Regions from separate parts of the Dorea longicatena genome, predicted to be linked through region 3. Evidence: predicted binding sites of a transcription regulator. Region 3 holds the regulator's gene; each other region holds the start of a gene.

Region 1 (8,505 bases), 620 kb from region 3:
AAACACGGCCTTTTATACTTTTGAGAATACAAAACCGGCAGCGGTGATTATGTATAATGAGGGGTATAAGAGAAAGGAGTATGGATATGGAGAACGTAACATCAGTTTTGAAATCGGCAGACGGACCCACGAGTATCTTTGTTGCAGGAAAGACGCCGGAAATTATGGGGGCTTTGATCGCAACAGTTGTGGTAGGAGTAATCATAGCTTTGTTTGGACTGAAAATTGTAAGGGTGTTATCGGCACTTGTAGGACTGGCTGTGGGAGCAGTTATTGGAGCAACGGTAGGAGTGATTGCCGGCTTTGATATGACAAAAATGCTTGTGGCGGTTGCAGTGTGTGCGGTAATATTATGCGTTATGTGTGCGGCACTTCGCAAATTTGGAATCTTTATTATGACATTTTTCGGATCCTTCGGCACATTTGTTACGCTGCTTGAAACAAAGTCAGTGATAGTACTTGCTATTTGTGCGGTTATCGCTCTGATCGTTGCGATACTTACGGTAATTTTTGCTGAGTTTTTTGTTATATTTGTGACTGGCATCATGGGCGGTGTAGAGGCTGGAATGGCATTACCGTTTGTGTGTGGAATGACGAAGATTGGCTGGATCGGATATGTGATGAGTGCAGCAATCGCAGTGATCGGAATTGTAGTTCAGACGATGATGCAGTCCAGAAAGATTGGAAAGAAAGAAAAGATATTCTCAAAGAAGATCAAAGAACAGGTATCTATGGAGTCTGAGGTTGAAAAAGCAAGAATGCTTTTAGATGATGGAGAGCCGGAAGAAAGTATGGAAGCAGCCGGGGATAAAGAAAAAACGGATAATGCTGAAGATACAGATAAGGAAGAGACTGTGACAGAAATATTTGATCTGGATGATACGAAGCCAGATGAAGATAATCTGGACGACGATGAAGATGTTGTGACAGTTGAAAAAACGGATGAGCCGGAAGACGGATTTCTAGATGAAGATGATGTGGAGATTTTTGAAACAGATGATTCAGATGTTGTAGTTTTTCATCCTGACGATATTGATTAATGAAGAAAATCCGACACAGACGGTAATTTCTATATACGAATGTGATAAGAAAAACACCTGGTGCAGAAAATTAAAAACTGCATCAGGTATTTTTTATACCGAAATATGCAATAGAAACTGTTACCTACAGGCAGGATGTATTATTTTGACAGATCAGATTAAGAAAGATCAGATTAAGAAAGATATAAGAAAGCCGGGAAGCAGTTTCGTTGTAATTTAAGAGGGATGTGATATAATACTATTAAGAATAAAGTTAAGGAGGCTTACTTATGAAGATAGATATGCATTGCCATGTGCGGGAAGGCTCAGTGGACAGCCGGGTAAGCTTGGATGAATACATCACAACCTTGAAAGAAAAAGGATTTGACGGAATGCTGATCACGGATCATGACACTTATCATGGCTATCGTCACTGGAAATATCACATGAAAGGAAAGGTACATGAAGACTTCGTAGTTCTGAAGGGAATCGAATATGATACACTGGATGCAGGTCATATTATCTGTATCATGCCGGAAGGTGTTAAGATGCGTCTCCTGGAAGTGAAGGGACTTCCGGTGTCTGTGCTGATCGACTTTGTGCACAGACATGGTGGAATCTTAGGACCTGCACATCCATGCGGAGAAAAGTACCTGAGCTTTACGAATACCAGCAGATTCTATAAGTCACCGGAACTGATCAAGCGATTTGACTTTATAGAGGCTTTTAATGCATGTGAATCTGCAGAATCGAACGAAGGTGCAAGAAAGCTTGCGGAAAAATATAAAAAGCCGGGAATAGGGGGAAGCGATGCACACAGACCGGACTGCATCGGGACAGGCTATACGATTCTTCCGGAAAGAGTTACCTGTGAGACAGAGCTGATCGCATTGATACGGAGTAAAGCTGCGATTGAAGCAGGCGGAGTGCTCTATGGAAAGACGGCAAAAGACAAGATGGGACCGGCCCATAAAATTCTGACATATTCTTTCTGGTTCTATAACAAAGGTGGTGCGCTCCTTAAGAAACACAAAAGAACTCTGAAGGGGAAAATTGAAAATCCGGCTACTCCGATCGATCCGATTGAGATCCCATACCTGCATAATATCAAGAAACAGAAGTGAAAAATTATGCACTAAAATTTATAATTTCTTGCATGCCCTTTTTTACTGTGCTAAAATACAGTATAAAACTATGAGAAATCAAGGAGGTACAGGTTCGTTATGGGAATGACGATGACACAGAAGATACTGGCAGCTCATGCAGGTCTTGACAGCGTGACAGCCGGTCAGTTAATAGAAGCAAAGTTAGATGTAGTTATGGCAAATGACATCACAGGTCCTATGGCTCTGCCAATCTTCAGACAGATGGCAGACAAAGTATTTGACAAAGACAAGGTGGTACTGGTACCAGATCACTTTACACCGAATAAAGATATCAAATCAGCAGAGAACTCAAAATCGATCCGTGAATTTGCAAAGAATCAGGGACTTAGCTGGTATTTTGAACAGGGAAAATCAGGAGTAGAACATGCAATCCTTCCGGAGGCCGGAGTTGTTGCAGCAGGGGAATGTATCATTGGCGCAGATTCCCATACCTGTACATATGGTGCGCTGGGTGCATTCTCAACAGGTGTCGGAACAACCGATATTGCAACAGGTATGGCAATGGGAGAACTGTGGTTCAAAGTTCCAAGTGCGATCAAGTTCGTACTGACAGGAAAGCCTGGCAAATATGTAAGTGGTAAAGATATCATCATCCATATCATCGGTAAGATCGGTGTGGACGGAGCTCTTTACAAATCCATGGAATTTACCGGAGACGGAATCAAGAATCTTTCTATGGCAGACAGATTCACAATGGCAAACATGGCAATCGAAGCCGGAGCCAAGAACGGAATATTCCCGGTAGATGAAAAGACAGAAGAATACTTAAAAGAACATACAAAGAAAGAATATAAAGTGTACGAAGCAGATGGGGACGCAGAATATGAAAGTGTTGTAGAGATCGATCTTTCCGAAGTCCGTCCAACAGTAGCATTCCCGCATCTTCCGGGCAATGCGAAGACGATTGACGAGATCGAAGCAATGGAACCAATCAAGATCGATCAGGTCGTGATCGGATCCTGTACAAACGGAAGAATGGAAGATATGAGAAAAGCAGCTGCCATTCTTCAGGGACATACTGTTCATCCGGATGTACGTGTTATGGTCGTTCCGGCAACACAGAAGATCTACAAACAGTGTATCAGAGAAGGCCTTCTGGAAATCTTCGTAGACGCAGGATGTGCAGTCAACACACCAAGCTGTGGACCTTGTATGGGTGGACATATGGGTGTTATGGCAGCAGGAGAAAAATGTGTATCTACAACAAACCGTAATTTCGTAGGAAGAATGGGGCATGTAGATTCCCTGATTTATCTGGCATCACCGGAAGTAGCAGCAGCAAGTGCAATCGCAGGATATATCGCTAACCCAGAGAAAGTAGGTGACAAATAATGAAAGCTTTAGGACATGTTTTTAAATACGGAGATAACGTAGATACAGACGTAATCATTCCTGCAAGATATCTGAATTCATTCGATGCACAGGAACTTGCAAGCCATGCAATGGCAGATATCGACCCTGAATTTGTAAATAAAGTACAGCCTGGAGATATTATTGTTGCCAACAAGAACTTTGGATGCGGTTCTTCAAGAGAACATGCACCATTATGTCTTAAGACAGCAGGTGTCAGCTGCGTTATCGCAGAGACGTTTGCAAGAATCTTCTATCGTAATGCGATCAATATCGGACTTCCGATCATTGAGTGCCCGGAAGCGGCAAAAGCAATCGAAGCAGGTGATGAAGTAGAGATCGACTTTGACAGCGGTAAGATTTGCGACAGAACAAAAGGTACGGAATTCCAGGGACAGCCTTTCCCTGAATTCATGCAGAAACTGATCGCTGCAGGTGGACTTGTAAAATATACAAACAGCAAGAGAAAGTAATCATATAAGGAGAGCATTGGCATGGGTTTATATTACAAAAGTACAAGAAATTCGAATCTGAAAGTAACAGCATCTGAAGCAATTCTGCAGGGACTTGCCCCGGACGGTGGACTTTTTGTACCATCAGAACTTCCGAAACTGGATGTATCAATGTCGGATCTGAAAGGAAAGACATATCAGGAGATCGCATATCTTGTAATGAAACAGTTCCTGACAGATTTTACGGAAGAAGAACTGAAAAGCTGTATCGATAAAGCTTATGACAGCAAATTTGACACAGAAGAGATCGCACCGCTTGTAAAAGTAGATGATACTTATTATATGGAATTATTCCATGGTGCAACGATCGCGTTCAAAGATATGGCGTTATCTATTCTGCCACATCTGATGACGACTTCAGCAAAGAAGAATGATGTAAAGAATGAAATCGTAATCCTGACTGCCACATCCGGAGATACAGGAAAAGCTGCACTTGCCGGATTTGCAGATGTGGAAGGAACAAGGATCATCGTATTCTATCCTAAGAACGGAGTCAGCAAAGTGCAGGAACTTCAGATGGTGACACAGAGAGGCGAAAATGTAAATGTAGTAGCGATCCATGGCAATTTCGATAATGCCCAGAGTGGTGTAAAAGCCATGTTCGAGGATAAAGAACTTGCAGAAGAACTTGCGAAGAAAGGCTATCAGTTCTCATCAGCCAACTCGATCAATATCGGACGTCTGGTTCCACAGGTGGTATATTATGTCAATGCATATGCCAAACTTCTGGAAAATGAAGAGATTGAAGACGGTGAGAAGATCAATGTAGTAGTTCCGACCGGTAACTTTGGTAATATTCTGGCTGCATACTATGCAAAACAGATGGGAGTCCCAATCGATAAACTGGTATGTGCATCGAATGACAATAAAGTGTTATTTGACTTCTTCCAGACAGGTGATTATGACAGAAACCGTGAGTTTATCCTCACAACATCACCATCTATGGATATCCTGATTTCAAGCAACCTGGAACGTCTGCTTTATCGGATCAGCGGAGATGATGACCAGAAGACAAAAGATATGATGGAAGCATTAAAATCCACAGGAAAATATACAATTACAGAAGATATGAAGGCATGTCTTGATGATTTCGCAGCTGGATATGCGACAGAAGAAGAGTGTGCGCAGAATATCAAGAAAGTATATGATAAGACAGGGTATGTGATGGATACACATACAAGTGTAGCATCTTATGTGTGTGAATGTTATCAGAAGAACAGTGGAGACAATAAGAAATGCGTGATTGCATCAACAGCAAGTCCATATAAATTCGTGAAGAGTGTCATGAGTGCAATTGATCCGAAGTATGCAGATCAGGATGAGTTCAGTCTTCTGAAGGTTCTGGAAGAAACATCAGGACGTGAGATGCCGCAGGCGATCAAAGATATCCTGAATGCAAATATTCTGCATGATCTGGAATGTGATGCTGATAAGATGAAAGATACAGTGAAGAATATTCTGGAAGTATAGAACGTTTACAAAATGATAAATATATTTTCTGTATTGATAAAAATACATAAAATGCAAGATTTCGTGTGAAATCTTGCATTTTGTGCTTTTAAAACAAAAAATAGAATAAAAAATAAAAGTTTTAGAGAAAGAACTTGCAAAAACACATTGTGAAAAGATTGTTAAAGTATTGACTTTTGCGTAGAAAAATGCAATAATAAAACAAATGCTGTTGTGGGAGAATATAACAAGACTAGAATTTATAAATATACAGCAGCAAATAAAAGAAAAGAGGTTAAATGAAGATGGCTAAAATCGATTTAAGCAAGTATGGCATTTCAGGAACGACAGAAATCGTACACAATCCTTCTTATGAATTATTATTTGAGGAAGAGACAAAACCAGAACTCGAAGGTTTTGAAAAAGGACAGGAAAGTGAACTTGGTGCAGTCAATGTAATGACAGGTATCTACACTGGACGTTCTCCAAAAGATAAGTTCATCGTAGTTGATGAGAATTCAAAAGATACTGTATGGTGGACATCTGATGAATATAAGAATGATAACCATCCTGCAACACAGGAAGCTTGGAAAGCAGTAAAAGATATTGCGATCAAAGAACTTTCTGACAAAAAACTTTATGTTGTAGATGCATTCTGCGGAGCAAACAAAGATACACGTATGGCAATCCGTTTCATCGTAGAAGTTGCATGGCAGGCTCATTTCGTAACAAATATGTTCATCAAACCTTCAGAAGAAGAGCTTGAAAACTTTGAGCCAGACTTCGTAGTATACAATGCTTCTAAAGCAAAAGTTGAAAATTACAAAGAATTAGGACTGAACTCAGAGACAGCAGTAATGTTCAACATCACAAGCAAAGAGCAGGTTATCGTGAATACATGGTACGGCGGAGAGATGAAGAAAGGTATGTTCTCTATGATGAACTACTTCCTCCCACTTAAGGGAATGGCTTCTATGCACTGCTCAGCTAACACAGACCTGAACGGAGAGAATACAGCAATCTTCTTCGGACTTTCAGGAACAGGAAAGACAACACTTTCTACAGATCCTAAGCGTCTCCTGATCGGTGATGATGAGCACGGATGGGATGATAACGGAGTATTCAACTTTGAAGGTGGATGCTACGCTAAGGTTATCAACCTTGACAAAGAATCTGAGCCAGATATCTACAACGCAATCAAACGTAACGCTCTTCTTGAGAACGTAACACTTGATGAGAATGGAAAGATTGATTTTGCAGATAAGAGTGTAACAGAGAATACACGTGTATCTTACCCAATCAATCATATTGAAAATATTGTACGTCCGGTATCTTCAGCACCTGCAGCTAAGAATGTAATCTTCCTTTCTGCTGATGCATTCGGAGTACTTCCTCCGGTATCTGTACTGACACCAGAACAGACACAGTACTACTTCCTGTCAGGATTTACAGCAAAACTTGCTGGTACAGAGCGTGGAATCACAGAACCTACACCAACATTCTCAGCTTGCTTCGGACAGGCATTCCTGGAACTGCATCCTACAAAATATGCAGAGGAACTTGTTAAGAAGATGGAGAAGAGCGGTGCAAAAGCTTATCTTGTTAACACAGGATGGAACGGAACAGGAAAACGTATCTCTATCAAAGATACTCGTGGAATCATCGATGCTATCCTGAACGGAGATATCAAGAATGCTCCAACAAAGACAATCCCATACTTCAACTTTGAAGTACCTACAGAACTTACAGGTGTTGATACAGGAATCCTTGATCCTCGTGACACATATGCAGATGCATCTGAGTGGGAAGAAAAGGCAAAAGATCTTGCTGCAAGATTCATCAAGAACTTTGCTAAATATGAAGGAAATGAAGCAGGTAAAGCTTTGGTTTCAGCAGGACCACAGTTATAAGATCCACTAATGAATCTGATTAAAATCGGATAATGTTATAGGGTTGTAAAATCCATGTAAATGGGTTATAATAAGTGCAGTGGAAACCTGGAATGTTCGACACTCCTGTAGTTTTGAACCTACAATACTTTAAACGGGAGTCTTACATCTCTGTAATATGTCAGGCCATCGATTTTGCAGTGGAAGGCAGAAAAGCAGATGCGGATACCCACCTAGCTGGGTGCTAGGAGTCAGAATACAGGAACCGGCATTTTGGGGAATATACAAAAGATAAAAGACAGTCGTTTTTACGGCTGTCTTTTTTCGGGTATAAAGGGCGGAAAGAAAGGAAAGAAAATTGCGGAGACGGAATAAAAAGCATTACAGTATCTATATAGCATGGATTTTACTGTTATTGTGTGTGATCGGAGGCTTGAAAGCAGGCATAGAAGAAAGTGCTGTGGGAAAAGAGCAAACGCATTCTGAAATATCTATTCAGAGCAGATGGGAAGAATTACTGAAATCTGTATCTGAAAAGAAAAATGATAAAAAGAAAGACCAGAAAAAATCAGAGAGTACGGAGGCAGCACAGAAAAATATCAGGATATTGCTCATGACCGATGGATATAAACAGATTGTACATAAAGAATTAAAGGTCAGTGCAACGGGAGGTCTTATAATAGAAAAAACTGGTACCAGGGAAGAGACTGCAGAAAATGAGAAAATAACGATCACAAAGGAAGATGTCGGATTTCAGAATGGAAAAATCAGAGTAACAGCAAAAGATGGGGGAGAGATGGTTGTCAGCAGCATCAGGAGAGGATATGGAAATCCTTCTTATGCCGGAATACTGGATCTTTATGCAACATCAGAAGGAATAGTAATTATTAATGAACTTCCGGTGGAAAGTTATCTATGCAAAGTTGTTCCCAGTGAAATGCCGGCATCCTATCAGAAAGAAGCCTTAAAGGCACAGGCAGTCTGCGCAAGAAATTACGCGGAACGCCAGATGGAAGACTATGCTTATCCGGAATATCAGGCGCATGTCAATGACAGCACAGATTATCAGGTATATAATAATTCGGCACAGCAGGATGCATCCACAGAAGCGGTAAGGGAA
Region 2 (8,505 bases), 810 kb from region 3:
GGACGGTTGTCATCAATCAACTGTCCCTCATAAGACACATACGTTCCACTTCCCCTCACACGGGTGATCAGACCTTCTTCTTCCAGCTGCTGCAGTGCTGTCCTTACGGTCTGTCTGGAATAGCCAAATTTCTTCTGCAGACTCGTCTCTGAAGGAAACTTATCCATACTCTTGATCACTCCACTCGTGATCAAGGTATGTGCCCAGTTATATAATTTTTGATATTTTAAGCCTTCCTGATTCGTGTTCTTCATAACCTCTCCATATACCAATTACGGGCAAAAACATCAAAGAATGCCTTTGCCCGTAATGAATAAATAATTTTATTATTTGATAACTGTAAGTGATTCACGGTCTGCGAATACTGCTACGAAGATCAGGAATACAACTCCCTGGATCAGCTGCATCATCTGTGTTGAGAATCCCATCATTGTCAGTCCACTGTTCAGTACAACGTAAAGAAGAGATCCGACAACGATATTTTCAAATCTTACTTTTGCTCCACCGGAAATCGGCATACCACCTAATACCAGTGCGATCAGGATCTGTGTCTCTAACTGGTTACCACCGGAAGATGTAACAGATCCGACCTTGATAACGTTGATAAACGCTGCAAATCCTGTCAGTGCACCTGCCAGTACATACATGAGGAATTTCATTCTGTCTGTACGGATTCCTGAGAACATTGCTGCTTTTTCACCAGCTCCGATCGCTTTTAAATATGTTCCGAATTTTGTATAACGGAATGCGATAAATCCAATAACCAGAACAACTACTGTACAAGCCACTTTGAATCCTGTACTGTCATAATTGATCAATGTTGCAGAACCGGAAACAGGTGCATTCGTTGTCATATATTTGATAAATCCACGGAATAAGAACATGGTACAAATTGTAACAATGAATGATTTGATCTTACGGTATACGTAGAAGTATCCGTTGATCGCACCGATGATCACACCTGATGCAATACCACCAAGAATTGCAATTGCAATTCCATGTTTTGAAAGAATACATACAACGATTGAAGCAATTCCAAGGATAGATCCCTGAGAAAAGTCCAGGCCGCCCATCGTCATAATGAAGAATACGCCCATAGCTGCAATCATTGTAACATATACCTGCGAGAATGCCAGTGACATATTTCCCATCATACGGAAATCTGTCAGGACATTGAACAGCAGGAAAATAACAACCAATCCTACGATTGGCAGGAGCGCACGAACCATCGCCATCTTAGACGCTTTCTTAAGCTGCTGCTCCTTATCGTTTGTTTTTGCACTTACTTGACTTCCCATAGTTGCCTCCTTATACCATCATCGAAATCAGACCATTTTCATCCAGGTTCTGATTACGTTCAAGTTCTCCACTGATTTTTCCATCTTTCATAATAATGATACGATCACTCATACCAATCAGCTCCATCAACTCTTCTGAGATCATGATGATGGATTTACCGTTCTTTCTCATCTGGTTCATCAACTGATAGATGTCCTGTTTTACCTTAATATCGATTCCTCGGGTAGGACTGTCCAGAACAACGATATCAGAATCTTTTCCGATCCATCTTGCAAGAACAACTTTCTGTTTGTTACCACCGGACAGATTTGAAACGAACTGGTTTACATCATTCATCTTTACAGACATCTGTTTTGCATATTTATCGGCAAACTCTCTACGTTTCTTATCGCTTAATATATGTGCTTTATTAGCAAGTTCATCTAATGATGGTAAGCAGATATTGTCACCGATACTCTGATTCAGCACAACCGACTCATTGTCACGGTCTTTGGATGTATAAGCAATGCTGTGCTTAATTGCTGTAGGAATATCGTTGATGTGTGTTCCGTCAGCCAGAACAACTTCACCTTCTCTGTCATAAGATGCACCGAAGATTGCTTTACCGATCTCATGCATACCTGATTCTGACAGACCACCGAATCCAAGGATCTCTCCTTTGTGTAAATCAAAGCTGATATCTTCGATCAGTCCTGGAACTGTAACATTCTTTACGGATAATACAACTTCATCTGATACTTTTTCACCATAGTCTGAACGATAGTAATCACCTGTTACCTCACGTCCAACCATCAGCTTCTTCAGATCATCTTCGTTCACATCTGCACTCTTAACCGTATCGATATATACACCATCCCGGAGGATTGTGATTGTATCGGATTTGTCGAGAATTTCCGGAAGGTCATGGGAAATAAAGATAACCGTATTTCCATTGTCACGAACACGATTCATCTGTTTATACAGTTCTTCACGTCCTTCCTGCGAAAGAGCAGTTGTCGTCTCATCGACAACGACGATCTTAGGATTAAAATATGTAGCTTTTACGATCTCAACCAGTTTACGGTCTTCGAAATTATAATCATCAATCATATCTCCTGCTTTGATCTTATCAAATCCATAGGATTGTAAAAGCTCATTTGCTTTTTTGTTCATTGCTGCGGTATTCTTGATCCCCAGATGAACGAACTGATCTTCATGTCCAAGGAAGATATTCTCTGCTACCGTCAGTCCGGAAAGAGTTCCAAGTTCCTGTACGATGATAGAAATACCTTCTTCATTTGCTTCTACCTGGTTCTTCGGATGAACTTCTTTTCCATCCAGAATGAACTGTCCACTTTCCAGTGTATAGATTCCTGTCAACATATTTGTCATTGTTGATTTACCGGATCCATTTTCACCGATCAGTGCGTGAACCTCACCTTTATTGATATTAAATGACACATCTTTCAACGCCTTCGTGATACCGAAGTTTTTAGAAACATGTTTTACCTGTAATCTCACTTCACTCATTGCTGTCTTCCTCCTTCTATTACTTGACAATCTCGCCTTTTGTAACCTTTGTTGTCAGAGTAACGATAATCAGCAGTGCAAATCCTGTAATAACGTCCTGGATCGCTGTAGGAGCACCAAGTGCGATGAAACCGAAGAAAATAATATTGATTACGAATTCACCGATGATAATAGCCTGCAGCGGCATACCATATTTCTTAAATGCCAGACCGAAGAAACATCCCATAGTCGGTACGAAGTTTCGGCTCATAGATGCCATACCGGTAACCGCTACCATTGAAGAACCATAACTGATTGTCAGAATTGCCATTACTCCAAGGAATGCACCACTTAAGATGAATGCAAGTACCTTGTATTTATTAACATTAATACCCATGTTCTTGGCAACGAACTCATCACTACCAATTGCATAAGTATAAGTTCCGATTTTAGTGTAGTTTAAGAATATGTAAGCAACAACGCATGCTACCAATGCAAGGATAATATCCCAAGGCATACGTCCGAATGCTCTTAAGTGTGCCGGAAGTGTCTGTTCCACACCACCTGCCATGTAGTTTGCTAACGACTCATAGATGAGCGCCAGACCTGTTGTAACGATCATAGATGGAATTCTTAATTTTACATAGAAGATTCCGTTTAATAAACCAACGATAGTGCCTGTAAGAATACCTCCGACGATCAGTCCGAAATATCCTAAATTAAATTTTGTTGCCAATACGCAACCAACGATTGCGGAAAGCATGATATTTGCACCAATAGAGAAATCGAACATTCCCATTACCATTACGAAATAGAAACCAACCGCACCTACAGTGGCAATCAGACTGGCCTGAAAGTAATTGAGCATATTGGAAAATGAGCCGAAGTTATGTGGTGTCAATATTTTAAAGATTACCCAGGAAACAATTACAAGACCGATCAGGATTACATATCCCATTGTCTTTCCTGAGAGTTTTTTAGTAGTGCCCATATTATCTACCTCTTCTTATTATCTTTTTAAAAGGGAAGGTGGCATCGCCTTTCTTGCGACGTCACCCCCCAAATCATTTTCTGTTATCTTGCGTCCGGTTTATTTACCAGCACGGCTTTCTGCATCAGCGATAGATACGCTTGCTGCAGTTGCTTTCAGCTCTTTCAGACTTTCTTTAGACATAGCTACTAATTCATCGTCTGTGTATGGAAGCTGATCTACGAAATATTTCTCATATGCTGCATAGTCATCTGCTGATGATACATACAGGTATGGGAATGGAACATCTTCGAATTTACCAGCGAAGTCTTTGTAGTTACCTTTGACTGCATTGTAAACCATCATGAATGCGATCAATGGGTCACAGAAGTGTCCACCGGATTCACCGGCCATTGATCCATTCTGAAGTCTTTCTCCAAGGTCTGGAAGGAAGTCTGTAGAAACGATATCGATGTCCTGAGTCTTTCCTGCTCGTTCAACTGCTGCGATTGCTCCCTGAAGTGGATCTCCACCACCACCAGCTGGGATCAATGCATCAAGCTTAGGATCTGCTGCCATTAAAGCTTCAGCGGCTTTTGATCCACCTTCTGAAGTTGTACCAGCGTACTGTGGCTCAGAAATTTTTGCTTTGTCGTCTGGGTTTTCTTTGTTCCATTTTTCAACTCCGGCTTTGTAACCTTTCCATCTTCCGAGCCATGTAGCATCTCCCTGCTCCCAGCCGATAAGACCGATGTTACGATCGCCTTTATCAAGAAGGATCTTAACAAGTTCTGCACCGTTTGCAGGTTCATCTTCATGAACTGCTCCGATGTAGTAAGCGGAATCTTTTGCTGCTTTGTAGATATCTGCACTGTCTTCTTTGCTGATTACACGGAAGAACTGTGCAAGATATACTTTATTATCATTACATGTCTTGATTGCTGATGTCATCTCTGTATCAGATGAGTTACAGATGATGATTCCCTGGCATCCTGCTGCTGCTAACTGCTCTACAGAAGCTGTAACTTTCTCAGATACATGTCCCTGGTCAACATACTGTACTTCTACATCCAGTGCTTTAGCTGCTGCATCCAGCATCTTCTTACACTGTGATCCAAGAACGTCTGTTGAAGACCAGATAGAAACTCCGATTTTAACCTTTCCTGATTTGCTGCTCTTGTTACCTGAGCCACCATTGCCGCTTCCACATGCAGCAAGTCCAACTACCATTGTTGCTGCCAGAAGAGCTGCTGTTACTTTTTTGAGAACTCTCTTCATAATGTCTCCTCCGTTTTCTATTTATTTGATGATTCAATTATATACTTAACCTGTCCGGTTTCGCAATAAAATACAACCATTTTTTCTCACAAAGTTGTATCGTTGCAAGTTGTTTTCCATTGCTTTTATGTGTGTTTTTCTATCTTTTTGTGCGTTTTGACAGTCTTAGCCGCTATAATTGTGAACAAAAAATGAATTTTTTGTGCACTTTTTGGCTTTTTCTTCATATTTTCTTTAGAAAGCAATACAACTTTCATTTTTCCATTTACTTGTATTGTTTTTGACAAATATGTCGAATTAGATTGTATTTTATTTTTCGTTCGCTCTAAATCCTTTTCGAACTAAATCCTTTTATTATATGTAGATACTTCTCTTCCTTTGTATTTTTATCCGTACATCCATATCAAAAACTTATAATCTTAATGCATAATTGCTATTTTACGTATTGTTCTTATTATGATATCCTACATTTGGTTAAATAATTAACACAAAGTTTTTATGAAAGAGGTAAGAATATGGAAGACACAAAAACATGTCTTGAGAAGCAGCCGTTATCTCAGGAAATGCTTGAAAAGATGAATGCTTACTGGCGTGCTGCCAACTATCTGTCAGCCGGTCAGTTATATCTTCTTGACAATCCGCTCTTAAAAGAGCCACTTACAATGGATCAGATCAAGAAAAAAATCGTTGGTCACTGGGGAACTGTCCCAGGACAGAACTTTATCTATGTACACTGCAACCGTGAAATCAAACGTTATGATCTGGATATGATCTTATTATCAGGTCCTGGACATGGCGGAAACTTCTTAATTGCCAATACATATCTGGAAGGTTCTTACAGCGAAGTATATCCGAACATCAGCCAAGATGAAGAAGGTATGAAGAAGATGTTCAAGCAGTTCTCATTCCCATGTGGAGTTCCGAGTCACTGTGCACCAGAGACACCAGGATCTATCAACGAAGGTGGAGAGCTTGGATACTCTATCGCTCATGCATTCGGTGCTGTATTCGACAACCCGGATCTGATCGCAACTGTTGTTGTTGGTGACGGTGAAGCTGAGACCGGACCGTTAGCTACTTCATGGCAGTCTAACAAGTTCCTGAACCCAGTTACAGACGGTGCTGTACTTCCAATTCTTCATTTAAATGGATATAAGATCAGTAACCCTACTATCTTCTCTCGTATTTCCCACGAGGAAGTTGAGAACTTCTTCAAAGGATGTGGATGGAAACCTTACTTCGTAGAAGGCGATGATCCGATGACAATGCACAAGAAGATGGCAGAAACAATGGATACTGTTATCGAAGAGATCAAAGCAATCCAGAAAAATGCACGTGAGAACAATGATCCAGAACGTCCGGCATGGCCAATGATCGTTCTGCGTACACCAAAGGGATGGACTGGACCAAAGGTTGTAGATGGACAGCAGATCGAAGGATCTTTCCGTGCACATCAGGTACCACTTACAATGGAAAGTCCAGAACATCTGGAACTCTTAAAAGAGTGGCTGGAAAGCTATCATCCGGAAGAACTCTTCGATGAAAACGGACACCTGATCCCAGAACTTGCGGAACTTGCACCTAAGGGAGATGCCCGTCTCGGAGCTAACCCACATGCAAATGGTGGATTATTATTAAAAGACTTAAGACTTCCTGATTTCCGTTCTTATGGAATCGAAGTTGAACCAGGTAAGACAAAGGCTCAGGATATGATCGAACTTGGTGGATATATCCGTGACATCTTCGAATTAAACGAAGAGAACAAGAACTTCCGTATCTTCGGACCTGACGAAAGTATGTCTAACCGTTTATACAAAGTATTTGAAACACAGAACCGTGACTGGAATGCCGGACTTCTTGACACAGACGATTGTCTTGCAAGAAACGGACGTATCATGGATGGTATGTTAAGTGAGCATATGTGTGAAGGATGGCTGGAAGGTTATCTGTTAACAGGACGTCACGGATTCTTCGCAAGTTACGAAGCATTCATCCGTATCGTTGACTCTATGGCAGCTCAGCATGCAAAATGGTTAAAAGTATGTAACCAGCTTTCATGGAGACAGCCAATTGCTTCTCTTAACTTCATCCTGACATCAAATGTATGGCAGCAGGATCACAACGGATTTACACATCAGGACCCAGGATTCCTGGATCACATCGCTAATAAAAAAGCAGATGTTGTCCGCATGTATCTCCCACCGGATGCTAACTGCTTACTCTCTTGCTTCGATCACTGTATCAAGAGCAAGAACTATGTCAACGCTATCGTAGCTTCAAAACACCCAAGCTGCCAGTGGTTATCTATGGAACAGGCTGTTAAGCACTGTACGCAGGGTATCGGTATCTGGGATTGGGCAAGTAACGACTGTGGTGAAGAACCAGATGTTGTTATGGCTTGCTGCGGTGACACACCAACTCTTGAAACAATGGCTGCTGTTACAATTCTTCGTGATGAAATGCCAGAACTCAAGATTCGTGTTGTTAACGTTGTTGACCTGTTCAAGATGGAATCAGATCACAAACATCCACACGGATTAAGTGATGCAGAATATGATGCAATCTTTACAAAAGATAAACCGATCATCTTCGCATTCCACGGATATCCGACACTGATCCATGAACTTACATACGAACGTAACAACCACAATATTTCCGTTCATGGATATCAGGAAGAAGGAACGATCACTACACCATTCGATATGCGTGTACAGAACCAGATCGACCGTTTCAACCTGGTAAAAGATGCTATCATGCACTTGCCACAGCTTGGCAACAAGGGATCATTCCTGATCCAGAAGATGAACGACAAGCTGGTTGAGCACAAACAGTACATTGCCGAATACGGACAGGATCTTGAAGAGATCCGTAACTGGGAGTGGCATAAATAAAAAAGTCCTCTATTGATTAGTTTGTTTTAATATAATAAAAGCCCGGAAGCTTACAATATTTTACTCCAATTCGATACCTTTATCTTTTATCTGATCATTATTGATCATCCGAATTTATGTAAGCTTCCGGGTTTTTACATTTCTTTTTCTTTCAGGAATTTCTGAAATTCTTTTGCCGCGATACTTTGCGGATATTCCATGTCGTAGATCAGTATGATATTACGTTCCGGCAGCTTTTCTTTCACTTTGATCTCAAATACCTGTCCGGACTTAAGTTCCGAATCTGCAAATTCCGCCGGGATGAAACCAAGTCCCAGATTGTGCCTTACCGCCGGAAGTATCATATCCGTCGTTGCAAGCTCCATATCCGGTGTAAATGTCAGACTGTTCTTTTCAAAATATTCATTTAGAAAACGTCTGGTAATCGTCTCTGCAGTCAGACTGATCCACGGATAGGACACCAGTTCCTTAAGCGAGACCTCTTTCCCATCATCCTTTAATTCTCCAAATCTGTTTCCACTGATCAGGATATCATGATATTTTCTCAGAATCTTCATCCGAAGAGGTTTTGCTACCTGA
Region 3 (8,505 bases):
TCCTTCTGTCAGCCATTTTACATGGGCAACATGACTGATAAGTTCCATTGCCGGTTTTAACGGAACCCGTTCTTTCTCTACTTCATCTGACGGATACATGCCATATGTAGTGATACCCGCACGTACAATATCCATATTCGCTTCTTTCAGATCAATGATACCTGCGCTGTTGGAGCAATGATAATACTGGAACGTAACACCTCTTTTTTTCAGTTCTTCTTTCATCCAGAGATATTTATCAAGCTGCTCATTGGTAAATGTCTTATCTGCTTCATCAGACTTGGAAAAATGTGTAAACATTCCTTCCATTACCAGGTTCGGCAGTTTACTGATCTTTGCGATTTCTTCGGCATTCTCTTCTGTAATCTGGAATCCCAGTCTTGCCATTCCAGTGTCAAGCTTAATATGTACATAGACTTTACAGCCCATGGCTTCTGCAAGCTCTGACACTTCTTTTGCCATCTCATAACTATAGACAGTCATACGTACTTCATTGCGGATCATCGTATCCCACTGATCCGGGAAAATGCATCCAAGAACCAATACCGGTTTCTTCAAACATGCATCTTTTAATAAAATAGCTTCATCCAGCGTAGCTACTGCATAACCCCAGATATAATCCTTGGGTTCCAGAAGCTTTGCAATCTGAACGGCACCATGTCCATAACCATCCATCTTGATGACTGCCATCATCTGTGTATCTTTCTGAATATTTTTCTTCATCATCTCTATATTATATTCAACCGCATCTAAATCGACTCTGGCTAAAACTCTTGTATAATGTTTCACTGCTATTCATCCTCCAGTTTCATTAATGCTTTACTGATATATTCTATCAGATCTCTTGCCATTACACTATATACGCCTTTTTCAAATTTTGCAAGGTCACCGGCCAAACCATGTACATATGTACCTAATCTGGCTGCTTTTTTCGTATCTTTTTCCTGCACCATAAAGCCTGCGATCACACCGGCCAGCACATCTCCCGAACCGGCTTTTGCCATCGCACTGTTCCCGGTAAGATTCAGGCAGATTTCATTTGCCTTATCTGCGATCAGTGTTCTGGAATCTTTTAATACACAGGTTACCTGATATCCGTCAGCGAATTTCTTCAGGATCTGTATCCGGTCTTCTCTAAGATCTTCCACAGGGATGCCTGTAAGTCTAGACATCTCTTTCATATGCGGCGTAAATATGAACTTCCGGTCTGCCAGCCGATCAAGAAGATCTTTGTTATCTGACAGAAGATTTAACCCATCTGCATCGATCAGGCATGGAACATCCACGTACTCTATAACCGTCCGCAATAACTTCTCCGATGTTGTACTTCTTCCAATGCCGGAACCAATACACACACCGTCTGCCCACTTAAGAAGCTTTAGTACTTCTTCTTTATTAAATTCATCATAAGCCGTTATGATCGCTTCCGGCAGAAGTGTCTGCAATATCTCGCGGTTGTCCTTTGGTGTATAGATTCTGACAAGCCCGGCTCCTGTCATATAAGCCGCATGGGCATTCAGATATGCCGCACCTGCCATACCCTTACTTCCAGCGATCACAAGAAGCCTTCCATAACTTCCCTTATTAGAATCTTCCGGTCTTTCCGGAAGCATTCTACGATATTCTTCTCTTTCAAAAGAATGGATCACATCTGCATCCTGTAATAACGGCTCATGCGAAATGCCAATCTCTGCTACTGTTACTCTTCCTGCATATGCTCTGCCCTGCGCCAGTTCAAGGCCGATCTTTTTCACCTCGAATGTCACTGTATCATCTGCGTGGAATGCACAACCAAGCACACATCCCGTAGAGGCTGAAAGTCCTGATGGGATATCTACTGCAAATTTTGTACCCTGCATCTGATTCATACGTTCAATCACCTGACGATATGTACCTTCAATCTTACGGCTCAGTCCGACTCCGAACACGGCATCTATCACTATGCTGTAGCTGTTATCCTGCGGGATATCTTCTGTGATCTTACCACCACATTCTTTAAGACGTCTTATCTGTTCCCGTGTCTCCGGTGTACAATGCTCTGGATTGCCGACCAGATAAGTATCCACAGGACACCCCATATTCTTCAAGATCCTGGCGATGGCAAATCCATCTCCGCCATTATTTCCTGATCCACATACCACACAGACAGAAGAAAGATCCAGATTCTCACTTTGCATCGTCTGTACACAGGCATTTGCCGCACACTCCATTAATTCTAGTGATGCGATGCCCAGTTCCTGAATCGTGTACTGATCGGCAGCCTTCATCTGCGCAGCATTAACCAGAAGTTTCATATATTCATTCATCTCCCATCAGATATATCTCTGCAACAAAAGAACGTGTAAAAATATGTCCGTATTCCAGACTACTCCTACACGCTTTCTTGTATTATAGTTTATTTATGGTCCTCTTTGTAACGACTGATATTGTATGACAACTGCATCAGACTTTCTGACAGATGCACATTCTCAACAACAACATTATCCGGAAGGTTCAAATCTGTATGTGCAAAGTTCCAGATCGCACGTACTCCGTTCTCAACCAGCATATTCGCAACTTCAATTGCTTTCTCTTTCGGAATCGTCAGAACTGCAATATCAATCTCATTATTCTGAACGAACGTTTTCAGATCATCCATCATACGGATCGGAACTCCACGGATGGATACTCCCTGAAGTCTTGGATTCACATCAAAGATTCCTTTCAGAATGAATCCACGGTTCTCGAAGGCTGCATAATTAGCCAGTGCCTGCCCAAGATTACCTGCACCAATGATAATAATATTGTGGTCTTCTTCCAATCCTAATATCTTTCCAATCTCTGTGTATAAATACTTAACATTATAACCGTATCCCTGTTGTCCGAATCCTCCGAAATTATTAAGATCCTGACGGATCTGGGATGCTGTTACTTTCATCCGCTTACTCAGATCGTTCGAAGAAATCCGCTCTACACCATTTTCCAACAGTTCGCCCAAATATCTGTAATACCTCGGCAATCTTCTTATGACCGCACGAGAAATCTCTCTTTCTTCCAATGTTTTCACCCTTCCAATCATAGTCTAAAATAATTATATAAAATTGAAAGATTATTGTCAAACTATTGTTGAATTTTATGCAATTTCCGTTATAATAAAGTAGCATGTGTAAATGCATTTTGAGAATACCAACGTATCAATTATCCATAACTCAGGAGGAAATATATGATATTAGCATGTCACGGGATCCAGAAATCTTTCGGTGAACACCTCATCGTCAGAGATGGATCCTTCCATATAGAAGATCACGAAAAAGCAGCTCTTGTCGGACCGAACGGTGCCGGTAAGTCCACTCTGCTCAAAATGATTGTAGGCGAATCAGCCCCGGATGACGGCAACGTCATCCTGACAAAAGGTAAGACACTTGGCTATCTTGCCCAGCATCAAGAGATGCAAAGCGGTAATACGATCTACGAAGAAGTCCGCACCGCAAAGGCCGATATAATCGCTATGGAGCGCCGTATCCGCGAGATCGAGATGGAACTTAAGCATCTCTCCGGCGACGCCTTGAACGACCGTCTGGAAACTTACAACCGCCTTACGGCCGCTTTCGAACGTGAGAATGGCTATTCTTGTGAAAGTGAGATCACCGGTGTGTTAAAGGGACTTGGATTTACGGAAAATGATTTCACCAAACCCGTCGACACTCTCTCCGGAGGACAGAAAACCCGTGTATCTCTCGGCAAGCTTCTGTTAACGAAACCAGACATTTTGCTTCTTGATGAGCCAACCAACCATCTGGATCTGAATTCAATTGCATGGCTTGAAACCTATCTTCTAAACTATCAGGGAGCTGTGCTGATCGTGTCTCATGACCGTTATTTTTTGAACAAAGTTGTCACTAAAGTTCTTGAAATCGAGCTTGGAGAACTTCGTACTTATATGGGAAATTACAGCGACTATGCAGCAAAGAAGCAGCAGCTTCGCGACATACGCCTGAAGGAATATCTTAACCAGCAGCAGGAAATCAAGCATCAGGAAGCGGTTATCGAAAAGCTTCGTTCTTTCAACCGCGAAAAATCCATCAAACGTGCCGAAAGCCGCGAAAAGATGTTGGAAAAAATGCAGACCATCGAAAAACCGATAGAAGTTAATACAGATATACATCTGAAACTGGAACCATCCTGTGTAAGTGGCAATGATGTTCTGACTATTGAACATTTAAGCAAATCTTTCCCCGGACAGGAACTTTTTACAGACGTTAATCTCGAGATCAAACGTGGTGAACATGTCGCAGTAATCGGTGATAACGGAACAGGAAAGACTACGCTTCTTAAGATCTTAAACCGAGTGGTATCTGCTGATTCCGGTACTTATACACTTGGCTCCAATGTTAAGATTGGCTACTACGATCAGGAACATCATGTCCTTCATATGGAAAAAACAATTTTTGACGAGATTTCCGATGATTATCCGACTCTTACGAATACGGAAATCCGGAATGTGCTTGCAGCATTTCTTTTTACCGGTGATGATGTCTTCAAACAGATCAGTTCTTTGAGCGGTGGGGAACGCGGACGTGTATCTCTTGCGAAACTGATGCTCTCTGAAGCAAATTTCCTGATCCTCGACGAGCCGACCAACCATTTGGACATCGCATCCAAAGAAATCCTTGAGAATGCTTTGAATGATTATACCGGTACTGTACTTTATGTCTCTCATGACCGTTATTTCATTAATCAAACTGCATCACGGATTCTGGATCTTGTCAATCATACATTTGTAAATTATATCGGAAATTATGACTATTATCTGGAGAAAAAAGAAGAACTCACTACTGCATATGCCGGAGAAGCCTCTACACCTTCATCCGTTTCAGATAACAGTACAGACAAGAATGTATCCGAGTCAAAACTCAGCTGGCAGGAGCAAAAGGAAGCCCAGGCAAGACTTCGCAAACGTCAGAATGAGCTTAAAAAGACTGAAGAACGTATCGGCGAACTGGAAGACCGTGATAGTGAGATCGATGCCCTGATGATTCAGGAAGATATCTTCACCAACTCTGTAAAATGCCAGGAACTTGCAAAAGAAAAAGCCGCAATAGCGGAAGAATTAGAAGAATTATACATGAAATGGGAGGAATTAGCAGAAGACGCTTAAACGCCTGATTTGCAACTTTTTAGCCCGCTCCAGAAAGCTTCTGGGGCGGGCTTTTATATTGCCATGCATTCGTAAGGAACTGCCGGTGGCAGGTCCTGTAGATATATATTATCTATTTTAATTTTTCAGCAATTGCCTTAATAAATCCTTCGCTGTTCAATACGGTTGGATTTTCCAGTGTCGTGATCAATGCCAAATCTTTCGTCATCTTACCTTCTTCAATGGTATCAATGGTTGCTTTTTCAAGCTTATCTGCGAATGCTGCCAATTCGGCATTTCCATCCATCTCACCACGTTTTCTAAGAGCACCTGTCCATGCAAAAATTGTAGCTACAGAGTTTGTAGAAGTCTCTTCCCCTTTCAGATGCTTGTAATAATGACGTTGTACAGTTCCATGAGCTGCCTCATATTCATAATTTCCATCCGGTGATACCAGAACAGATGTCATCATTGCAAGAGAACCAAATGCGGAAGAAACCATATCACTCATTACATCTCCGTCATAGTTCTTACATGCCCAGATATATCCGCCTTCTGATTTCATAACTCTTGCAACCGCATCATCGATCAAAGTATAGAAATATGTAATTCCGGCTTCTTTGAACTTCTCGGCATAATCTTTGTCAAAGATTTCCTGGAAAATATCTTTGAATGTATGGTCATACTTCTTAGAGATCGTATCTTTTGTTGCGAACCACAGATCCTGCTTTGTATCCAATGCATAATTAAAGCAGCTTCTCGCAAAGCTTTCAATAGATCCGCATAAGTTATGCATTCCCTGTGCAACACCCGGTCCTGCATAGTTGTGTACCAGTTCTCTGGTCTCTGTGCCGTCTTCTGCCGTGTATACCAGTTCTACTTTTCCAGGTCCAGGAATCTTCATCTCTGTATTTTTATATACATCTCCATATGCATGTCTTGCAATAGTGATTGGTTTTTTCCAGTTTTTTACACATGGCTCAATGCCTTTTACAACAATCGGTGCACGAAATACAGTTCCGTCAAGTATTGCACGGATCGTTCCGTTCGGACTCCTCCACATTTCTTTCAGATCGTACTCTTTCATACGTGCCGCATTCGGTGTGATTGTTGCACATTTTACTGCAACTTTATATTTCTTGGTTGCATTAGCAGCATCGATTGTTACCTGATCATCTGTCTCATTTCTATGTTCCAGACCCAGATCATAATATTCTGTGTTCAGTTCAATATATGGCTCCAGAAGATCTTCTTTGATCATCTTCCAGAGAATTCTTGTCATCTCGTCTCCGTCCATCTCTACAATCGGTGTTGTCATTTTAATTTTTGCCATGGTATTTGTCTCCTTTCTATCTGTTCGCGGCATCTTTTATTATTCTTCCAGATGCAGATTTTCCATCACGTGTAATATATGTTCATTTGCAAGCTGTTCTGCTTTTGCCGCATCTTTTGCCTTGATTGCTTCCAGGATTTCTCTGTGTTCTTCTATTGATTTCTCGGCACGCTCCGGTGCTTCAATAGACATCGTCCTGGCAAGCTGTACATACTTGTGAAAATCTGTTAATACATGTTCCAGGATCCTGCTGTTGGATGCCTCATACAATATCTTATGAAACTTACCATCCATTTCTGACATCTGTTCAATCTGTCCGGATCCTTTCTTATGCAAATGAAATTCTGACAGAAGAATCACTTCTTCCAGTTCTTCAATCTGCGCATCCGTAATATATTTCGTTGCCCAGTTGGCACACAGCCCTTCCAGTTGCGAACGTATCTTATAGATATCTTTCACATCTTTTCTGGTAATGGCTGTCACATACGCACCTTTATTCGGAATGATCGTAACCAGTCCTTCTAACTCCAATTGTCTTAAGGCTTCTCTTACCGGTGTTCTGCTTACCCCCAGTTCTTCACCGATTGTTACTTCCCTTAATTCTTCATGATTTTTATATACCCCATTCAGAATATCTTCCCGCAGATGCCGGAACACTCTTCCTCGTAAGGATCTGTCCTGATATTCTTCCATTAAAAACACCTCTGCTATATCAATTCCACACCAATTCTCTTACAGTTTTCGTCGATAACTCTGATCAACTCATCGTCTGTAAGAACGGTTACTCGTCCTTCTTCATACTGCTTATCTACCCATTCTTTTACAGAACTTACAAGTTCTGAGTTCTTATCTACTTTCTTGTCCTCCGGCAGCTTAAAATATGTATTGATCCAGTGTGCAATACCTGCAAGTCCGGATGTGTTAGATATTGCAACAAGCGGAGGACGGTTCAGGAATTTTCCGGTATCAAATACGTTGTAGATCTCTTCATTCTTCAATAAACCATCTGCATGGATTCCAGCCCTTGTTACATTAAAGTTCTTACCAACAAAAGGTGTTCTTGAAGGAATATGATATCCGATCTCTTTCTCATAATAATCTGCAAGCTCTGTGATAACTGTTGTATCCATCCCATCCAGTGTGCCACGAAGCTGTGCATATTCGAACACCATCGCTTCCAGTGGTGTATTACCGGTACGCTCTCCGATTCCAAAAAGTGAACAGTTCACACCGCACGCACCATAAAGCCATGCTGTCGATGAATTGCTGACTGCCTTATAGAAATCATTATGTCCGTGAAATTCGATCAGTTCGCTTGGAACACCGGCATGTACTCTGAGTCCATAGATGATTCCCGGAATAGATCTTGGTATTACAGCTCCCGGATAGTTGACCCCGTATCCCATGGTATCACAGACACGGATCTTGACCGGAATCTTATACTCATCCATCAGTTTCATAAGTTCCAGACAGAATGGAATGACGAATCCATAGATGTCGGAACGTGTGATATCTTCCAGATGACATCTCGGGCTGATTCCTGTCTCAAGACATTCTCTTACGATAGACAGATAATGTTCCATTGCCTCACGTCTTGTCATCTTTAGTTTATAGAATATATGATAGTCCGAACAGCTTACCAGAATACCAGTCTCTTTCATTCCGATCTCTTTCACCAGTTCGAAATCTTTCTTGCTCGCACGGATCCAGCTTGTTATCTCCGGGAATTTATAATCCTTTTCCATGCATTTGTAGACTGCGTCTCTGTCCTTTTTACTATAGAGGAAGAATTCACACTGTCTGATCTTTCCCTTCGGACCACCCAGACGATGAAAATAATCATATAATGTTACGATCTGCTCAGTACTGTACGGGGCACGTGATTGTTGGCCATCTCTGAATGTTGTATCTGTGATCCAGATCTCATCCGGCATACAATGCGGAACAATTCGGTCATTGAATGCGATTTTCGGAATCTCGTCATAATGGAACAGATTACGAAATACATTCGGTGTCTTCACATCCACCAACGGGTACATGTGCTCTTCCAGTTGCA
Region 4 (8,505 bases), 520 kb from region 3:
GAGTATGGTAGGAAAGAACGATGATCAGGTAAGATGCTCGTTCTGTAATAAGACGCAGAATCAGGTAAGAAAGCTGATTGCAGGCCCTAATGGGGCATATATCTGTGATGAGTGTGTAGATGTCTGCGCAGAGATTATAGAAGAAGAATTTGAATACGAGAACGGAAGAGAATGGAATCCGTTCTCGGATATCAATCTTTTAAAACCGGAAGAGATTAAAGCATTCCTGGATGAATATGTTATTGGTCAGGATGAAGCTAAGAAAGTGTTATCCGTAGCCGTTTATAATCATTATAAACGTGTGATGTCAGGAAAAGAACTGGGAGTGGAACTCGGAAAGAGTAATATTCTTATGCTTGGTCCGACAGGCTGCGGAAAAACTCTTTTAGCGCAGACACTGGCAAAGATTCTGGGAGTACCATTTGCAATTGCCGATGCGACAGCGCTTACAGAAGCAGGATATGTCGGAGAGGATGTAGAGAATATTCTTTTAAAGATTATTCAGGCTGCAGATGGGGATATCGAACGTGCCGAGTACGGAATCATTTACATTGATGAAATTGATAAGATTACAAGAAAATCAGAGAATCCGTCGATCACCAGAGATGTATCCGGTGAGGGTGTGCAGCAGGCACTTCTTAAGATCATAGAAGGAACCGTTGCGAACGTACCTCCGCAGGGAGGAAGAAAGCATCCACATCAGGAGATGATCCAGATCGATACTACGAATATTTTATTTATTTGTGGTGGAGCCTTTGAAGGAATTGAGAAGATTGTTGAAAAACGTATTGATCAGAAATCAATTGGATTTAATGCAGAGATTGCGGAGAAACATGAAGACGATGTAGACAGACTGCTTCAGCAGATATTGCCACAGGATCTTGTGAAATTCGGTCTGATTCCGGAATTGGTGGGCCGTGTGCCGGTTACAGTAGCATTAGAGATGCTGGACAAAGATGCATTGGTAAAGATTCTTACAGAACCGAAGAATGCATTGACAAAACAGTACCAGAAGATGCTTGAACTGGACGGTGTTAAGCTTACATTTGATAAAAAAGCACTGGAAACAATCGCTGAGACTTCCCTGAAGAGAAAGACAGGAGCCAGAGGTTTGAGAGCGATTATGGAAAATATCATGATGGATATCATGTATAAGGCACCATCGGATGAGACATTGAAGACATGCCGCATCACAGAGGATGTTGTAAAAGGAACGGGAGAACCTGTATGTGAACATGCAGAACCTGATTCAGAAAGTGCATAATAAATGAAAAAGAAAGACGGCGGGTGCGAAGAAATATTGTACCCGCTGATTTTGTACCAAAATAATCCAACCGATGAACAGGAGTGTGAATATATGACAGGAGAAACCTATAGTCTGCCTATGGTTGCCTTAAGAGGGCTCACCATACTGCCAGAAGAGGTCAGACATTTTGATGTAAGCAGGGAAAAATCACTGCTGGCAATCGAAGAGGCAGTAAAAAACGGACAGAAATTATTCGTCAGCGCTCAGAAAGATCTGGAAACAGAGGAGCCGGGCGCAGAAGATGTATATCTGGTTGGCTGTGTGGTAACCATAAGACAGGTGGTAAAATTACCGAAGAAAATGAGTCGTGTACTTGTATCCGGAGAAGCAAGAGCAAGTCTTGTAAGACTGGACAGTGAGACACCATATCTTCAGGCAACGGTAGTAGAACTGCCGGATGATGAAGATGTATCCGAAGAACAGACAGCGGAAAATCCAATGAATCTCGAGGCAATGATCCGGGGATTACAGGATGTATTTAAAGAATACTTGCTGAAGAATCCAAAACTTTCAAAAGAGCTGGGAATGCAGGTAGAGGCAATCCGGGATCTGAAACATCTCGTAGATGTAATTGCGGCAAATATGCCATTTTCATTCGAAGACGCACAGGAATTACTGGAAGAGACGAATCTTATGAGACGATATGAGCTGCTCGTATATAAGATTGTAAATGAGATTCAGGCCCAGAAGGTAAAAGAAGAGATCCAGAGCAAAGTAAAAGAACGCGTGGATAAGAATCAGAGAGAATATATTTTAAGAGAAGAACTGAAAGTGATCCGTGAAGAACTAGGTGATGACAATACGATGTCAGATGCCGATGAGTTCCAGCAGGCAGTGGATGCACTGAAGGCTTCGAAGGAAGTAAAAGAAAAGCTGAATAAAGAGATCAAGCGTTTCCGTAATTCGATGAATTCTCCGGCAGAAGTAGGAGTAATCCGTACTTATATCGAAACGATGCTGGAGATGCCTTGGGATAAGACATGTAAAGAACACAAAGACATTGCATTTGCAAGACAGGTGTTGGATGAGGACCATTATGGTCTGGAAAAAGTAAAAGAGCGTGTACTGGAATATCTTGCAGTGCGTGCGCTTACGAAAAAAGGAGAAGCACCGATCATTTGTCTGGTGGGTCCTCCGGGAACCGGAAAGACATCCATTGCGAAATCTCTTTCCAGAGCTCTGAAGAAGCCATATGTCAGAATCTCACTGGGCGGTGTCCGTGATGAAGCAGAAATCCGCGGTCACAGAAAGACCTATGTAGGTGCAATGCCGGGAAGAATTGCAAATGGAATAAAGCAGGCAGGAGTTAAGAACCCGCTGATGCTGCTAGATGAGATCGATAAGGTCAGCAATGATTATAAGGGAGATACATTCTCTGCACTTCTGGAAGTACTGGATGGAGAGCAGAATAATAAGTTCGTAGACCATTATCTGGAAGTACCGATGGATCTGTCAGAGGTGTTATTTATCACAACGGCAAACAGTCTGCAGACAATACCAAGACCGCTTCTGGACCGTATGGAAGTGATCGAGGTAACCAGTTATACAGAAAATGAAAAGCTTCACATCGCACAGGAACATCTGATTCCGAAGCAGATCGAAAAGCATGGCCTGAAAGCAGATCAGGTAACGATTAGTAAGAATGCAATCTGGAAGATGGCACGAAATTATACGAAAGAAGCCGGTGTCCGTCAGTTAGAGCGGAAGATCGGAGGCATCTGCCGTAAAGTAGCGATGGAAATTCTGGAGAAAAAGAAGACATCGACACATGTGACAGAACGAAATCTGGAACATTATCTTGGAAAAGAACTATATAGCTACCAGATGGCAAATGAAGAAGACGAGGTTGGCATCGTGCGTGGACTTGCATGGACCAGCGTTGGAGGCGATACCCTTCAGATTGAAGTGAATGTGATGCCGGGAGAGGGAGAGATCCTTCTGACAGGCCAGCTTGGTGATGTCATGAAAGAATCCGCAAGAACAGGAATCAGTTATATCCGTTCGGTAAGCAAGGAACATGATATTGCAGATGACTTCTTCAAGAAACACGATATACATATCCATATTCCGGAAGGAGCGGTTCCGAAAGACGGACCGTCTGCCGGCATTACGATGGCGACTGCAATCATGTCGGCAGTAACAGGAAGAAAAGTACGTGCAGATCTTGCCATGACAGGAGAGATCACACTGCGCGGTCGAGTACTTCCGATTGGTGGTTTAAAGGAAAAACTTCTGGCTGCCAAGAATGCGGGAATGAAGACCGTACTTGTCCCGGCGAAAAATGAAAGAGATGTAGAAGAAATTTCTACAGAGATCACAAAGGGACTGGAGATAAAATTTGTAACACACATGGATGAGGTGCTCAAAGAGGCACTCGTATAGTCAGATCTTCTGACACAGGTCAGGAGATGAATCAAAGGAGAAATATATGATAATCAGAAATATTAACCTGGAAACCGTATGTGGAATCACCAGCAAGCTTCCGGAGAATACACTCCCGGAGATCGCATTTGCAGGGAAATCCAACGTAGGAAAGTCATCCCTGATCAATGCACTTATGAACCGTAAATCTTACGCGAGAATATCCGCAACACCGGGAAAGACACAGACGATCAACTTCTATAATATCAATGAAGAATTATATCTGGTAGACCTCCCGGGATACGGATATGCGAAGGTATCCGAACAGGAGAAAATCAAATGGGGACAGCTGATCGAACGTTATCTGCATGGATCAAAACAGCTGAAAGTTGTCTTCCTTCTGATCGACATCCGTCACAAACCATCCGGTAATGACAAGATGATGTATGAGTGGATCGTGTCACAGGGCTTCAATCCGGTGATCATCGCAACAAAACTTGACAAGATCAAACGCAGCCAGAAAGACAAACAGATCAAGATCGTAAAAGAAGGTCTGGGAGTGTTGCCTGGAACCATTGTGATTCCATTTTCATCCGTGACGAAACAAGGACGGGATGAGATATGGGAGCTGGTGGAGAGTCAGTTCCTTAACGTTTAATGCATAAAGCGGCGGATACCCGGCCGGAACAGAAGGAATGTATGTACTGTTACCGGTACTTCTGATCGCTCACGGAATCGGTGTGTTTGCCGGAAGTAAGAATGCGACGAGGATCAATCAGAAGATGTTGAAGCGGATCGTTGCAGTTGCATCAATTGCGATTGCCTGTGTAAAATTGTTCCTGTAGAAGAAAAAATATATTGCCATACATAGAATAAAAATGTTGAAATATCACAATAGAGTTTGTCAAAGTCTTGACAAACTCTATTTCTTTTGTTATGATTAGACTATAGTACGAACGTTGGTCTAAATATAGCAAAAACAAATGAAAAACAGCAAGTTCGATGAGAAGAAAGGAGAATATCATGGATCTTATAACAAATATCCAGAAGTATTCTATTCATGATGGTGACGGAATCCGTACTACCGTATTTTTTAAAGGATGTCCATTGAAGTGTGTATGGTGTCATAATCCTGAGACACAGCGCTTTGAACAGGAGATTCAATACGACAGAGAGAAATGTACCGGATGTGGTGCATGTGCGCAAGTCTGTCCGAACCATGCGATTACTATGGAGGAAGGCAGACCAAAGCTTGACAAGAAGTTATGTACACTCTGTGGGAAGTGTGAGAATTTCTGTACACAGGGAATCCGTGAGATCGTAGGACAGAAATATCCGGTGAAGGCACTGGTAAAAGAACTGATGAAGGATTTGATGTTCTATGAGCAGTCCGGCGGGGGCGTTACACTTTCAGGCGGTGAAGTGATGGCAATGTCAACCGATTATATACTTGAAATCGCAAAAGCCTTGAAGAAAGAAGAAGTATCGCTTACAATTGATACATGCGGATATGTTCCGTATGAGAAATTTGAAGCAATTCTTCCATATGTTAATACATTCTTATATGATGTAAAGGTCATGGATCCGGAATTGCATAAGCAATACATTGGAGTAGACAACAAATTAATCTTAGATAATCTTGTAAAGCTTTCTGACGCAGGGGCAAGGATCTATATCCGTATCCCTACCGTTAAGGAAGTAAATGGAAACGAAGAGAATATGAATGAAACAATCCGTTTCCTGAAAGAACATGATATCCACCCGGCACAGGTGAATTTACTGCCGTATCACAATACAGGAAGCAGTAAATATCCAAAGCTGGATATGGAATATAAAGGTAACGACTTGAGTGCACCGACAAAAGAAGAAATGGAAGGGTTTGTAAAACTTTTCCAGGATGCAGGCTTTTCAAACACAAAGATAGGAGGTTAAAACAATGGCAGCAAAAAGAGGCATGAACGAAAGAATCCAGAAGTTAAGAGAGCTGAGTGTTACCACCCCGGTACATATCGATCTGGAAAGAGCAAAAATCGAGACAGAATTTTACAAAGAAAATGACGGAAAGTATTCTATCCCGGTTATGAGATCTATGGTGTTAAAAGAGTATTTCTCTAAAAAGACACTGTATCTGGGAGAGGGAGAACTGATCGTAGGAGAGAAAGGAAAAGATCCACAGGCATCACCTACATTCCCGGAACTGTGCTGTCACAGCGTAGAAGATATGACAGTCATGAGCGAACGTGATCTGGTATCTTTCCATACAACAGAAGAAGACAGAAAACTCCAGGCAGAAGAGATCATCCCATTCTGGAAGGGACGAAGCATGAGAGAGAAACTTCTCGCAGCAATGACTCCAGAGTGGAACGACTGTTATTCAGCAGGTATGTTCACAGAGTTCATGGAGCAGAGAGGACCGGGACATACATGTGGTGGTGAACAGGTATTCACAACAGGATACATGGATTATAAAGAGAAGATCAAAAAATCCATGGATGCTCTTGATTTCATGAATGATCCTGAAGCATATGACAAGATGGAAGAATTAAAAGCCATGGATATTTCCTGTGATGCAGTGATCATCCTTGGTGAGAGATATCACAAATTAGCACTGGAGATGGCTGAAAAAGAAGCTGATCCGGTACGTAAAGAGGAATTAAAACAGATTGCGGCTAACCTGGAAGTTGTTCCTGCACATGCACCACAGACATACTGGCAGGCAATCCAGTTATACTGGTTCACACATCTGGCAGTTACAACAGAGCTGAACCCATGGGATGCATTCAGTCCGGGACGTCTTGATCAGCATCTGATCAAATACTATGAAGCAGATACAGAAGCAGGAATTCTGGATGATGACAAAGCAAAAGAACTCTTAGAGTGCTTATGGGTAAAATTCTACAACCAGCCGGCACCTGTTAAAGTAGGTATCACATTAAAAGAAAGTGCTACATATGTAGACTTTGCAAATATCAATACAGGTGGAGTTACACCGGATGGTAAAGACGGCGTTAACGCAGTCAGCTATCTGATCCTTGACTGCATGGATGATATGAAACTGGTACAGCCAAACTCTAACGTAACCATCAGCAAGAAGACTCCTGCACGTTTCTTAAAGAGAGCATGTGAGATCTCAAGAAAAGGATGGGGACAGCCGGCATTCTATAATACAGAAGCACAGACCATGGAGCTTGTTAATGCAGGTAAATCTCTGGAAGATGCACGTCGCGGCGGATCTTCAGGATGTGTTGAGACAGGAGCATGGGGAAGTGAGGCTTATATCCTGACAGGATACCTGAACATTCCTAAGGTATTCCAACTGACACTTTATAATGGATTTGATAAAGAATCCGGCAAACAGCTTGGTCTTAAGACTGGTGAAGCAAAAGACTTCAAGTCATATGACGAATTATGGGATGCATTCCAGAAACAGTTAAAATATATCATCGATATCAAGATTCGTGGAAACAACGTGATCGAGAAACTGTATGCTGAGAATATGCCGGCACCTTGTCTGTCAGTTGTTACAAATGACTGTATCAGCAATGCAAAAGATTACAATGCAGGTGGAGCAAGATACAACACCAACTATATCCAGGGTGTAGGTATCGGAACTGTTACAGACTGTATCACAGCTGTAAAATATAACGTATTTGATAAGAAGAATTTCACAATGGAAGAACTGCTTGAAGCAATGGATCACAACTTTGAAGGTTATGATGCAATCTTCCGTATGGTACATGATAAGACTCCAAAATATGGTAATGACGATGACTATGCAGATTCTATCATGCAGGATGTATTCAACCTGTATCATGATCTGATCACAGGACGTCCGACTATGAGAGGCGGAAAGTACGGAGTAGATATGCTTCCTACAACATGCCACGTATACTTTGGAGAAGTAATCGGAGCAACTGCTAACGGAAGAAAGGCTAACATCCCTGTATCAGAAGGTATCTCACCGGAGAAATCAGCCGATGTAAACGGACCTACAGCAGTTATCAAATCTTGCGCTAAGATGGATCATCTTGCAACAGCAGGAACACTTCTGAACCAGAAGTTCACACCTGATGTAGTAGCAGGAGAAAAGGGACTGGAGAATATGGCGAGTCTGATCCGCAGCTACTTTGCAATGGATGGACATCATGTACAGTTCAACGTTATCGACAGACAGACACTGATCGAAGCACAGAAACATCCGGATGATTACAGAGATCTGATCGTACGTGTTGCAGGATACAGTGACTTCTTCCGTAACTTAAGCAAACCGTTACAGGATGAGATTATCAACCGTACAGAACAGTCATTCGAATAAGATTAACAAAAGTAAAAATATGATTTTGGGGAGCCCGCGTTTTGCGGGCTCTTTTTTGGATATGTTCAGAAGTGAAAAATGTGTTATCATGGGGATAAAGGATATAGAATCGAGAAGAACATATGGAAGAATGGAGGATGATAAAGATGAAAATAACAGTATTAGTAGAAAACAGCACCAGCTGCCGGCTTTATGGAGAACACGGCCTGTCAGTGTATATCGAATATGATGGAAAGAAGTATCTTCTGGATACCGGAGCCAGTACGTTATTTGCGAAGAATGCAAAAGAACTGGGGATTAGTCTGGCAGACATAGATACCGCATTCTTATCACACGCCCACTACGATCACAGTGGAGGATTTGAAGCATTTTTCAAAGAAAATGATAAGGCGGAAGTTTATATGCAGGACACTTCTGCGGAAAATTGTTATTTCCGTACAGAAACCGGTGATAAATATATAGGGATACCGGTGCAGCTTCTGGAGGCGTATAAAGAACGATTCCATACATTACATACAGTATG

Evidence for each region. The regulator Rex, encoded in region 3, represses fermentation and respiration genes when NADH is low (regulators of the CRP and FNR family bind a similar motif). The targets are predictions, from matches to a motif close to ATTGTTAANTANTTAACAAT.
Region 1: a site for Rex is predicted at 5,675-5,694, ahead of pckA (phosphoenolpyruvate carboxykinase (ATP)). Genes of this name have one in related genera too.
Region 2: a site for Rex is predicted at 5,506-5,525, ahead of NQ508_RS02920 (phosphoketolase family protein). Genes of this name have one in related genera too.
Region 4: a site for Rex is predicted at 4,568-4,587, ahead of NQ508_RS04260 (trans-4-hydroxy-L-proline dehydratase activase). Genes of this name have one in related genera too.

What each region holds. Positions count from the first base shown of each region.
Region 1 covers NZ_CP102280.1:792,147-800,651, forward strand. Annotated here, with positions in the region: gene NQ508_RS03830 (ABC-2 transporter permease) at 87-1,040, shown strand; gene NQ508_RS03835 (PHP domain-containing protein) at 1,310-2,143, shown strand; gene leuC (3-isopropylmalate dehydratase large subunit) at 2,243-3,517, shown strand; gene NQ508_RS03845 (3-isopropylmalate dehydratase small subunit) at 3,517-4,008, shown strand; gene thrC (threonine synthase) at 4,030-5,517, shown strand; gene pckA (phosphoenolpyruvate carboxykinase (ATP)) at 5,802-7,406, shown strand; RNA gene ssrS (6S RNA) at 7,488-7,669, shown strand; gene NQ508_RS03865 (SpoIID/LytB domain-containing protein) at 7,744-8,505, shown strand, end outside.
Region 2 covers NZ_CP102280.1:600,269-608,773, reverse strand. Annotated here, with positions in the region: gene NQ508_RS02945 (GntR family transcriptional regulator) at 1-254, opposite strand, end outside; gene NQ508_RS02940 (ABC transporter permease) at 327-1,298, opposite strand; gene NQ508_RS02935 (sugar ABC transporter ATP-binding protein) at 1,309-2,808, opposite strand; gene NQ508_RS02930 (ABC transporter permease) at 2,828-3,778, opposite strand; gene NQ508_RS02925 (sugar ABC transporter substrate-binding protein) at 3,878-5,035, opposite strand; gene NQ508_RS02920 (phosphoketolase family protein) at 5,551-7,926, shown strand; gene NQ508_RS02915 (LysR family transcriptional regulator) at 8,061-8,505, opposite strand, start outside.
Region 3 covers NZ_CP102280.1:1,409,957-1,418,461, reverse strand. Annotated here, with positions in the region: gene alr (alanine racemase) at 1-789, opposite strand, end outside; gene NQ508_RS06640 (bifunctional ADP-dependent NAD(P)H-hydrate dehydratase/NAD(P)H-hydrate epimerase) at 792-2,294, opposite strand; gene NQ508_RS06635 (redox-sensing transcriptional repressor Rex) at 2,396-3,037, opposite strand; gene abc-f (ribosomal protection-like ABC-F family protein) at 3,203-5,137, shown strand; gene NQ508_RS06625 (NADP-dependent isocitrate dehydrogenase) at 5,250-6,449, opposite strand; gene NQ508_RS06620 (GntR family transcriptional regulator) at 6,489-7,142, opposite strand; gene NQ508_RS06615 (beta/alpha barrel domain-containing protein) at 7,157-8,505, opposite strand, start outside.
Region 4 covers NZ_CP102280.1:890,889-899,393, forward strand. Annotated here, with positions in the region: gene clpX (ATP-dependent Clp protease ATP-binding subunit ClpX) at 5-1,264, shown strand; gene lon (endopeptidase La) at 1,358-3,688, shown strand; gene yihA (ribosome biogenesis GTP-binding protein YihA/YsxC) at 3,735-4,325, shown strand; gene NQ508_RS04255 (hypothetical protein) at 4,363-4,512, shown strand; gene NQ508_RS04260 (trans-4-hydroxy-L-proline dehydratase activase) at 4,691-5,599, shown strand; gene hypD (trans-4-hydroxy-L-proline dehydratase) at 5,604-7,982, shown strand; gene NQ508_RS04270 (MBL fold metallo-hydrolase) at 8,129-8,505, shown strand, end outside.